3 regions of the Amycolatopsis sp. NPDC021455 genome follow, and region 3 is predicted to be linked to each of the others. Evidence: riboswitches for the same ligand, from Rfam matches in the RefSeq annotation. Region 3 holds a riboswitch; each other region holds the start of a gene.
What was found. Region 3 has a riboswitch for S-adenosylmethionine ahead of AB0G28_RS32035 (aminotransferase class V-fold PLP-dependent enzyme). Riboswitches for the same ligand answer to the same signal wherever they lie in the genome.
Positions count from the first base shown of each region.

Region 1: linked by a shared signal. The riboswitch ahead of AB0G28_RS23335 (ATP-binding cassette domain-containing protein) and the one ahead of AB0G28_RS32035 (aminotransferase class V-fold PLP-dependent enzyme) in region 3 are both predicted to bind S-adenosylmethionine.
Region 2: linked by a shared signal. The riboswitch ahead of thrC (threonine synthase) and the one ahead of AB0G28_RS32035 (aminotransferase class V-fold PLP-dependent enzyme) in region 3 are both predicted to bind S-adenosylmethionine.

Region 1 is NZ_JBFACT010000021.1:10,002-13,267, reverse strand. It holds gene AB0G28_RS23345 (transglycosylase family protein) at 1-461, shown strand, start outside; gene rsmA (16S rRNA (adenine(1518)-N(6)/adenine(1519)-N(6))-dimethyltransferase RsmA) at 644-1,480, shown strand; SAM riboswitch class I at 1,608-1,698, shown strand; gene AB0G28_RS23335 (ATP-binding cassette domain-containing protein) at 1,908-2,921, shown strand; gene AB0G28_RS23330 (4-(cytidine 5'-diphospho)-2-C-methyl-D-erythritol kinase) at 3,048-3,266, shown strand, end outside.
Region 2 is NZ_JBFACT010000086.1:2,512-5,777, forward strand. It holds gene AB0G28_RS44135 (DUF4231 domain-containing protein) at 1-428, opposite strand, end outside; gene thrC (threonine synthase) at 614-1,879, opposite strand; SAM riboswitch class I at 1,892-2,025, opposite strand; gene holA (DNA polymerase III subunit delta) at 2,173-3,153, shown strand; gene rpsT (30S ribosomal protein S20) at 3,232-3,266, opposite strand, start outside.
Region 3 is NZ_JBFACT010000038.1:62,612-65,877, reverse strand. It holds gene AB0G28_RS32040 (potassium/proton antiporter) at 1-1,204, shown strand, start outside; SAM riboswitch class IV at 1,283-1,397, shown strand; gene AB0G28_RS32035 (aminotransferase class V-fold PLP-dependent enzyme) at 1,435-2,760, shown strand; gene AB0G28_RS32030 (hypothetical protein) at 2,777-3,266, shown strand, end outside.

The DNA.
Region 1 (3,266 bases), on a different contig from region 3:
CGCCCGAGCAGCGCGTCGACGACCCGGACCTCGAAAAGGGCAAGACCAACGTCGAGGACCCGGGCACGCCCGGCGAGAAGATGGTGACCTACAAGGTCACGCAGAAGAACGGCAAAGAGGTCTCCCGCGAGAGCATCTCCGAGCAGGTCATCACGCCGGCCAAGCCGAAGATCGTCCACGTCGGCACGAAGAAGCCCGCCGACCCGGACATCGGCGACACGAGCGTCTGGGACCGCATCGCGCAGTGCGAGTCGGGCGGCAACTGGTCGATCGTCAACGCGTCCGGCAAGTACTACGGCGGCCTCCAGTTCGACAAGCAGACCTGGGACGCCTACGGCGGCGACCAGTACGCGGCGTACCCGAACCAGGCCACCAAGGCCCAGCAGATCGCGATCGCGGAGAAGGTCCGCGACGCCCGCGGCGGCTACAGCGCCTGGCCGGTCTGCGGCAAGAAGGCCTGACAGCGGCTTCGAAACGGCCCCCGTCCACCTCGGACGGGGGCCGTTCCGCGTGTCGACCCCCCAATCACGCGTGCCGACCCTCCAATCACGCGTGTCGACCCCCCAATCACGCGAGCCGACCCTCCAATCACGCGAGCCGACCGTCCGGGTACGTGAACCGACCCCCTGGGTACGCTCGTCCGGTGGTTGAACTGTTGGGGCCTGCCGAGATCCGCGGGCTGGCGGCCGAGCTGGACGTGCGGCCGACCAAGAAGCTCGGGCAGAACTTCGTGCACGATCCCAACACCGTCCGGCGGATCGTCGAGCTGGCGAACATCGACGAAGACGACGTCGTCCTCGAGGTCGGGCCCGGGCTCGGGTCGCTGACCCTCGGGCTGCTCGCCACCGGCGCGCGGGTCGTCGCCGTCGAGATCGATCCCAAGCTCGCCGAACGGCTGCCCAAGACCGTCGCCGAACGCGGGCCCGAAGCCGCGGAACGGCTGACCGTCATCGGCGCCGACGCCCTGCGCGTCACGCGCGAGCAGCTGCCCGAGCCGACCGCCCTCGTCGCCAACCTGCCGTACAACGTCGCCGTGCCCGTCGTGCTGCACCTGCTCGCCGAACTGCCGTCCTTGAAGACCGGTCTCGTCATGGTCCAGACGGAGGTCGCCGACCGGATGGCGGCCGGGCCCGGCAGCCGGATCTACGGCGTGCCGAGCGTCAAGCTCGCCTGGTACGGCACCGCGCGCAAGGTCGCCGCGGTGCCACGCTCGGTGTTCTGGCCGGTACCGAACGTCGACTCCGCGCTCGTCGCGTTCGAACGCGGTGACGCGCCGGCGTCCGGGGACCGCGACCGTCTCTTCGGGCTCGTCGACGCCGCCTTCTCACAACGCAGGAAGACGCTCCGGGCCGCGCTCGCGGGCTGGGCGGGCTCGGCCGAGCGCGCCGGCGAGCTGCTGGCCGCCGCCGGGATCGATCCGAAGACCCGCGGTGAGCAGCTCGGTGTGCACGACTTCGCGCGGATCGCCACCGCGCGTTAGCACGTCCACAGTGGAGGCGGTGAAAATACGCCCGCGCGGCCGCTCATCCCGCGATTCGGACACCTCCACTCGTGTGATCTGGGCCAACGGGCTTGCTTTCGCTCCGTGGGATCGGTTTTACTCAGTACGTCCATCCCGAGCGACTGAGAGACCTGGCTCGCCGAAGTCGCAGCAACCACCCTCCGCAGGGCAGGTGCTACCGCCAGGACCGATGGAGGCCGTTTTCGATGAAGAGGGTAGCCCGCCCCCTGCTCCTGACCAGGCGTCGCGTTGTCGACGAAGGCCGCCGCTCCGTGACCGCATGTCGGCGCTCCCACTGAGCTAGCCCCTGCCGGTCCACCTCTTCTTCATGCACCGTCCAAAGCGGACGGAACTCGCTTGCGGCCGGGTGCCGCGTGCTGCGCGCACCCCGTTTTCTGGAGCCTTCGTGATCACCGTCGAAAACCTGTCCAAATCCTTTGCCGCCAACGGAAATCCGGTCGTCGCCCTGCGGGACGTGAGTGTCGACGTCCAGGCGGGCTCGCTGTTCGGCGTGGTCGGCCCGGCCGGGTCCGGCAAGTCCGTCCTCGCCCGCTGCATCGCGCTGCAGGAGCGTCCCGACCGCGGTGTCGTCCGCCTCGACGGCCTCAACACCGGCACGCTCGACGGCCGCCGGCTCCGCGAAATCCGCCGTCAGCTGGGTGTCGTCTCCACGAAGCCGGAGCTGATCGCCGAGCGCACGATCGCCGGCAACATCGCTTCGCCGCTCGAACAGCTCGGCGTCGACGGCCCGCAGCGCCGCAGCCGGGTCGGCTCGCTGCTCGACCTCGTCGGCCTGACGCCGCGTGCCGCGCAGCGTCCCGGCGAGCTGTCCGCCGGTCAGCTCCGCCGCGTCGCGGTCGCGAAGGCGCTCGCGGCGGCCCCCGCCGTGCTGCTCGCCGACGACCCGACCGCCGGCGTCGACCCGGAGGAGGCCGGTGCCGTCCTGGCCGTCCTCGACCGGGCGCGGTCCGAGCTGGGGGTCACCGTCGTGGTCACCACGCCGGACGCGGGCGTGGTCCGCCGGCTCTGCGACGACGTCGCCGTGCTGGAAGACGGCACGGTCGTCGAGCGCGGCACGGTGCTCGACCTGATCTCCGACCCGGCCAGCCGCACCGCGCAGGCGCTGCTGCCCGCCATCGAGACGTCCCGTTCGCAGGCGGCGCGCTACGACCGCTCGGCCGACGTCGTGCTGATCGGCTTCGCGTCGGTGGGTGCGCTGCTGCCCGAGGCCGCGGGCCGCTTCGACGTCGAGTTCGCCACGATCGGCGGCGGCCTGACCCGGATCGGCGACACGCCGGTCGGCCGGTTCCGCCTCGGCGTCCGCGGCGAGCGGGCCGACGCGGCGCTGGCGTGGGTCGCCGAGCGCGGCGGCCACGTGACGCACACCGCGCGCGGTCCGCAGGGCATCGCCGCCGCCTGACCCGGCCTGGCCCCAAGCGCCCCAATGTGGCGTTGGGTGCGTCCAACGCACCGAACGCCACATTGGGTGCGTCAGATGCACCCAACGCCACATTGGGGTGTTTTGGCGAGCACGTAGGCTGGTCGGGTGCTCGCAGTCGTTCCGCCTCCAGTCACCGTCCGGGTCCCGGCGAAGGTCAACCTGCACCTTTCCGTCGACGACCTGCGTGAAGACGGTTACCACGAGCTGGTGACCGTGTTCCAGGCCCTGTCGCTGACCGACGAGGTGACCGTCGCGGTCACCGACGAACCCGGCATCGAGGTCTACGGCGAGGGTGAGGGCTCGGTGCCGACCGGGCCCGAAAAC
Region 2 (3,266 bases), on a different contig from region 3:
TGGCGGTCGTGTTCGACACTGATCTGACGTCGAGCCCATCGCTGCCCGCCCTCGTCGGCGATGGCTTCAACGCGCGCGACCAGGACCCGGACCGCGTCCGCGCCGTCGTAAGGCGATGACGAATGGAGGAACAAGGCGGCTTCACGCTCGATCGCGTAGCCGGCCTGGCTGTGTTCCACCCAGTTCTCGTGCAGGCCGAAGGTGGTCCGGAATCCGGTGGCGATCAGGACGAGGGCGCCCAGCGCGGCAATGATCACCGAGTCGAGGTGGGCGGCGGCGGCCACTGGAATCGCGGCCGAGCCGATGAGGGCGACGACTTCCATACCGCCGTACCTCAGCCGGTCTCGGCGGGCGCTCCTCTTGTACCAACGCCACTTCGCGACGACCGTCACCGGCAATGCCCGACCGTCGCGTTCGGCGCTGGCCATCCAGTGCTCGCCGAGATCGCCGGACGTGTCCCGAGCCCACCTCATACCCCCATACCTCCGCGATCGTGCCGACTCACCGAACAGGTGTCGACCCTAGCGGCCGGGGGAGTCCAGAAAGGAGGCCTGCCGTCAGGGGCGAGCCGGATCGCTCGCCCCTGACGACGGAACGCCAGTAGCCCAGTGTCTCAGTAGCCCAGCGCCTCGTTCACGGCCGCGGCCGACGGCGGCAGGACCGCCTTGGGGCCCACGTGGTTCTCGATCGCGTCGAGGGTCTTGAGGCCGTCGCCGGTGATGAGCAGCACGGTCTCGGCGTCCGGGTCCAGCTTGCCGGTCTCGACGAGCTTCTTCGCCGTGGCGACGGTGACGCCGCCGGCCGTCTCGGTGAAGATGCCTTCCGTCCGGGCCAGCAGCCGGATGCCTTCGACGACCTCCTCGTCGGAGACGTCCTCGATCGCGCCGCCGGTGCGGTTGACGATGTCGAGGACGTACGGCCCGTCGGCCGGGTTGCCGATCGCCAGGGAGCGGGCGATGGTGTCCGGCTTCACCGGCTGGACCACGTCGTGGCCTTCGCGGAACGCCGCCGACACCGGCGAGCAGCCGGTGGCCTGCGCGCCGAACACCTTGTAGGGGCTGGCGTCCACGAGACCGAGCTGACCCAGCTCGCGGAAACCCTTGTCCACCTTGGTCAGCTGCGAACCGGAGGCGATCGGCACGACGATCTGCGGCGGGATGCGCCAGCCGAGCTGCTCGGCGACCTCGAAGGCCAGCGTCTTCGAGCCTTCCGAGTAGTACGGCCGGACGTTCACGTTGACGAACGCCCACTTCGGGTGCTCGCCGGCGAGCTCGGTGGCGAGGCGGTTGACGTCGTCGTAGTTGCCGTCGATGGCGAGGAGGTCGCCGTCGTACACCGCGGTGGTGAGGATCTTGGCGCGCTCGAGGGTCTTCGGGATCAGCACGACCGACCGCCAGCCGGCGCGGGCCGCGGCGGCGGCCGTCGCGTTGGCCAGGTTGCCGGTCGACGGACAGGCGAGCACCTCGAACCCGAACTCGCGGGCGGCGGCGAGCGCGACGGCGACGACGCGGTCCTTGAAGGAGTGCGTCGGGTTGCCGGTGTCGTCCTTGACCCACACCCGCTTGAGGCCGAGCTCCTTGGCGAGGCGGTCGGCACGGATCAGCCGGGTCGCGCCCGGCTCGGTGTTCGGGATTTCTTCGACGTTGGAGGGAACCGGGAGGAGCTTCTTGTAGCGCCAGATGTTCTTGGGGCCGGCCTCGATGTCCTCGCGGCGGACGCGGCCGAAGTCGTAGGCGACCTCGAGCGGCGAGAAGTCTTCGGCGGAGACGAATTCCGGAGCGAGCGGCTGCCGGTGGCCCTCTTCCTTCGACACCAGCTCGACGGCGGGCCCCAGGTCCGGGGTCTTGGTGCTGGAGGTCGTGCCGAGGGTTGCGGTCATCGCGAGGTTCCTTCCTCATCTGCCCCGCCGAAGCGGGCCGGAATTGGCACCGTGGTCGTCAGCTACCCCGCGATCGCGGGATGACGGGCTGTACGCCGGTTGCCGGGGCTTCGTCGGGCCGTTCCCTCTGCCCCTCTGGATGAGCGGTATTCGATTGTCGGTGCGCATCCACCGGAAAACCCGGGGCGGCTGCCTCGGCTACACCGTACGACATGGCGCTCGCGCCGTGCCACGGTGCCCGCTCGACATCACCGGAGCGGGGGCACGCCGGCAGCAAGTGGGAGGATTATCGGGTGACCGCGCAAGCCACCGCCCCGGCCCCGCTGCACCTCGTGCTGGGGGAGGAAGAACTGCTGATCGAGCGGGCCGTCCGCGAGACGCTGGCCGCCGCCCGCGCGATGGACGCCACGGCCGAGCTGACCCGCGTCCGGGTGTCCGATCTCACAGCGCCCGAGCTGGCCGAACTGGTCAGCCCGTCGCTGTTCAGCGAGGGCCGGGTGATCGTCCTCGAGTCGGCGCAGGACATCTCGCAGGAGCTGGCGGACGCCGTCGCGGCCTACCTGAAGGACCCGGCGGACGGGGTCGTGCTCGTGGTCGTGCACACCGGCGGCGGCCGCAGCAAGGCGGGCAAGACGCTCCCGGCGGTGCTGAAGAAGGCCGGCGCCGAGGTGACGGAGTGCCCGAAGCTGACCAAGCCGGCCGAGCGCGAGCAGTTCGTGCGCCACGAGGTGCGCCGCGTGGGCGGCAAGATCGACCCGGCCGGGGTCGCCGCGCTGATCGACGCGGTGGGCTCCGACCTGCGGGAACTGTCCTCAGCGGCGACGCAGCTGGTCGCGGACACCGGCGGGGCCGTCGACGCGGAGGCGGTCCGCCGCTACCACCGCGGCCGAGCCGACGTCACCGGCTTCGCGGTGGCGGAGAAGGCCGTGAGCGGCGACCGCGCGGCGGCGCTGGAGTCGCTGCGGTGGGCGATGCAGCTCGGCGTCCCGCACGTCCTGGTCGCCGACGCCCTGGCCGACGCGGTCCGCACCATCGCCCGGGTCGCCGGCGCGGGCCGGGGCAACCCGAACCAGATGGCGGGCGAGCTGGGCATGCCGCCCTGGAAGATCCGCAAGGCGCAGGGCCAGTCCCGCGGCTGGAACCCCGACGGCCTGGCCACGGCGATGCGCGTGGTCGCGAGGTTGAACGCCGAGGTCAAGGGCGTGGCGGCGGACCCGGGCTACGCACTGGAACGCGCGGTCCTCGAGGTGGCCGCGGCCAAGGGCGACCGCTGATCGGGTCTCCGGCCGCCGCGGCCCCCGGACAAGAGGAAAGCCCCGGCCGGAGCCGGGGCTTTCCCAGAGATCAGCAGCTCAGAGCGCGTTGACGCGCTTCGCCAGCGCCGACT
Region 3 (3,266 bases):
GTCCACAGTGGCCGTCGTGGTGAGCATCGCGGTCACCGGCGCGGCCCTGCACTGGCTGCTCGGGCTCGACTGGCGCCTGGCTCTGCTGTGGGGCGCGGTGCTCGCCTCCACCGACGCCGCCGCGGTGTTTTCGGTGCTGCGCACCGCGGGCATCGGCAAACGGCTCACCGGGGCGCTCGAACTCGAGTCGGGCATCAACGACGCGCCGGCCTACATCGCCGTCGTGGTGCTGGCCGAAGGCACCACTGTGGACTGGACGCTGCCGCTGCTGGCGGTCTACGAGCTGGTGGCGGGCCTGGTCATCGGGCTCGGCTTCGGCCGGCTCGGCGGGATGGCGCTGCGCCGGGCCGCGCTGCCGGCGACCGGGCTCTACCCGCTCGCGACGATCGCGGTGTGCGTCGTGGCGTACTCGTCCGGGCAGCTGCTGCACGCGTCGGGACTGCTCGCGACCTACGTCGCCGCGCTCGTGCTCGGCAATTCGCGGCTGCCGCACCGGTCGGACACGCTGTCGTTCGCCGAGGGACTGGGCTGGCTGGCGCAGATCGGCCTGTTCGTCCTCCTCGGCCTGTTCGCCTCGCCGGGCCGGCTGCTCGACGCGATCGTGCCCGGCCTGGTCGCGGGCGCCGTCGTGCTGCTGCTGGCGCGGCCGATCTCGGTCGTGCTGGCGATGCTGCCGTTCCGGCTGCCGTGGCGGGAACAGGCGTTCCTGTCGTGGGCCGGCCTGCGCGGCGCGGTGCCGATCGTGCTCGCCATGATCCCGTTGTCGGAAGGCCTGCCGGGCGCGCAACGGCTGGTCGACGCGGTGTTCGTGCTGGTCATCGTGCTGACGCTGCTGCAGGGGGCGACGCTCGGGCCGCTCGCGCGCAAGCTCGGGCTGGCCAGGAAGTCCGAGGCGCACGAGATCGAGGTCGACTCCGCGCCGCTGGACGAGCTGGGGGCCGAGCTGCTGCAGGTCCGCATCCAGCCCGGTTCGAAGATGCACGGCGTGTACCTGTCCGAGCTGCGGCTGCCGGTCGGGGCGACGGTCAGCCTGGTCGTGCGCGACGGCGCGGGGTTCACGCCGCAGAAGACCAGCCGGCTGCAGGAGCACGACCAGCTGCTGGTCGTCACGACGAGTGACGTCCGCGACGCCGCCGAACGCCGGCTCCGCGCCGTCGACCGCGCCGGCCGCCTGGCCCGCTGGAAGGGCGAGTCCGGCCGCTGAGCACGCTCTGTGACCGCCGTCTCAGAATGTGAGGCGGGGGTTGGCGGCCCGGCGCGTTCTCGGTTACCTTCTGGCTCAGGTCATGAGTGCCAGCGCGAAGCCCCGGCTTGCTGGCCGGCAACCCTCCTACCGCGGTGGGGTGCCCCGGGTGAGGACCGGGCCGGTCGCGCCGTGCGACGGGCAAGCGCGGGCCCCTCGCCGGGGTCCCCCGGATCGCCGAGGAGGCACCGATGACTCTCGCCATCGACCGCACCCAGCTCGAAATCGCCGCCGTTCCCGCTGTCGCCGGGGCGTCGCTGCGGGTGCCGCTGGTGACCGGCGGCGACATCGGCTACGCCAACCTCGACCACGCGGCGAGCGCCCCCTGTCTCGACGTCGTGCGCGCCGCCGTCGACGAGTTCCTGCCGTGGTACGCCAGCGTCCACCGCGGCGCCGGCTTCGCGTCGCAGGTCTCGACCAAGCTCTACGAGCGCACCCGCGACGTCCTGCGCCGGTTCGTCGACGCGCGGCGGACCGACACCGTGGTGTTCACCCGCAACACCACCGATTCCTTCAACCTGCTCGCCCGCAGCCTGCCCCGGAACACCACGGTGGTCGTGTTCGACACCGAGCACCACGCCGCGCTGCTGCCGTGGCAGGGCCCGAACGTCCGGCGGATCCCGACCCCGCGCACCCGGCTGGCCGCGGTGTCCGCTGTGGACGAAGCGCTCGCGGACGCCCCGGAAGGGCCGCGGCTGGTCGTCGTCACCGGAGCGTCCAATGTGACCGGTGAGCTGCTCCCGGTGGCGGAGATCGCCGCCGTGGCGCGCAAGCGCGGCGCCCGCGTCGCGCTCGACGCCGCCCAGCTCGCCCCGCACCGCCGGATCTCGATCAGGGAGCTGGACGTCGACTACGTCGCGCTGTCCGGTCACAAGCTGTACGCGCCCTTCGGCGCGGGCGCGCTGATCGGCCGTGCCGACTGGCTGCGCGCGGCCCGCCCGTACCTCGCCGGCGGCGGGGCGACCAAGTTCGTCACCGGGGACGCCGTCGTCTGGAACTCCGGCCCGGAGCGGCACGAAGCCGGCTCGCCCAACACGGTCGGCGTGTACGCGCTCGGCGTGGCGTGCGAAACCCTGAGCCGGAGCTGGGACGCCGTCGTGGCGCACGAGCAGGCCCTGCTCGCCCGGCTGCGCAAGGGTCTCGAGGGCATCCCGGGCTGCGCCGAGCTTCGGTTGTTCGACGCGCCGGTCGACCGGGTCGGCACGGTCAGCTTCGTCGTCGACGGCTTCGACCCGGGCTGGCTCGCCGCGGTCCTGTCGGCCGAGTACGGCATCGGCGTCCGCGACGGCGCCTTCTGCGCCCACATCGCGGCCAAGCGCCTGATCGGCGTCACCGGTGGCGACGGGCAGCAGGCGGTGCGCGTCAGCCTCGGCCTCGGCAGCACCGAGGAGCACGTCGACCGGGTGATCCTGGCGCTGCGGCAGATCGTCGCGCGCGGCGCCCGCTGGGAGTACGCGAAGGTGGACGGCCGCTGGGCGCCGGTGGGCGACCCGCGGGAGCTGCCGCCGTTCTGCTGAGCGCTAGCCTGGGCCGATGGGGAGAGGGTCGCGGTTCTGGTTTCCACTGGCACTACTGGGGTTCGCCGAGATCGGACTGGCCGCGGTACAGCTGGTGGCACGCCGCAGCCGGGCCGAAAGCGAAGCCGCGAATCTCTTCGGGCCGTACTCGGCCCCGCCCGGCACGACCGGGTACAGCCAGGCGTTCCGGTTGCCGCTGGACGATTTCCACACGGTGGAGAGTGGCCTGCCGGCCGGGCCCGCGTGGCTGGTCGCGCTCGGCGTGGTGCTCGCCGGCACGGCCGTCTGGTACGCGCTCGCCCTGCGGCCCGTCCGCACCGGGTGGTTCGTCCTCGGCACGATCGGCGCGCTGCTCGCCGTCCCGCTGCTCGACCTGGTCGGGTCCTGGCAGTTCCGGCTCGGCGAGGGGCTGCGCGGCCCGCTGCTGGCCACGATCGGCCTGCTGCTCCTGGCCGCCTACGAGCGCAGCCGGTTCGTCCTGCTCACCGCGGTCGCGTTCGCCCTGG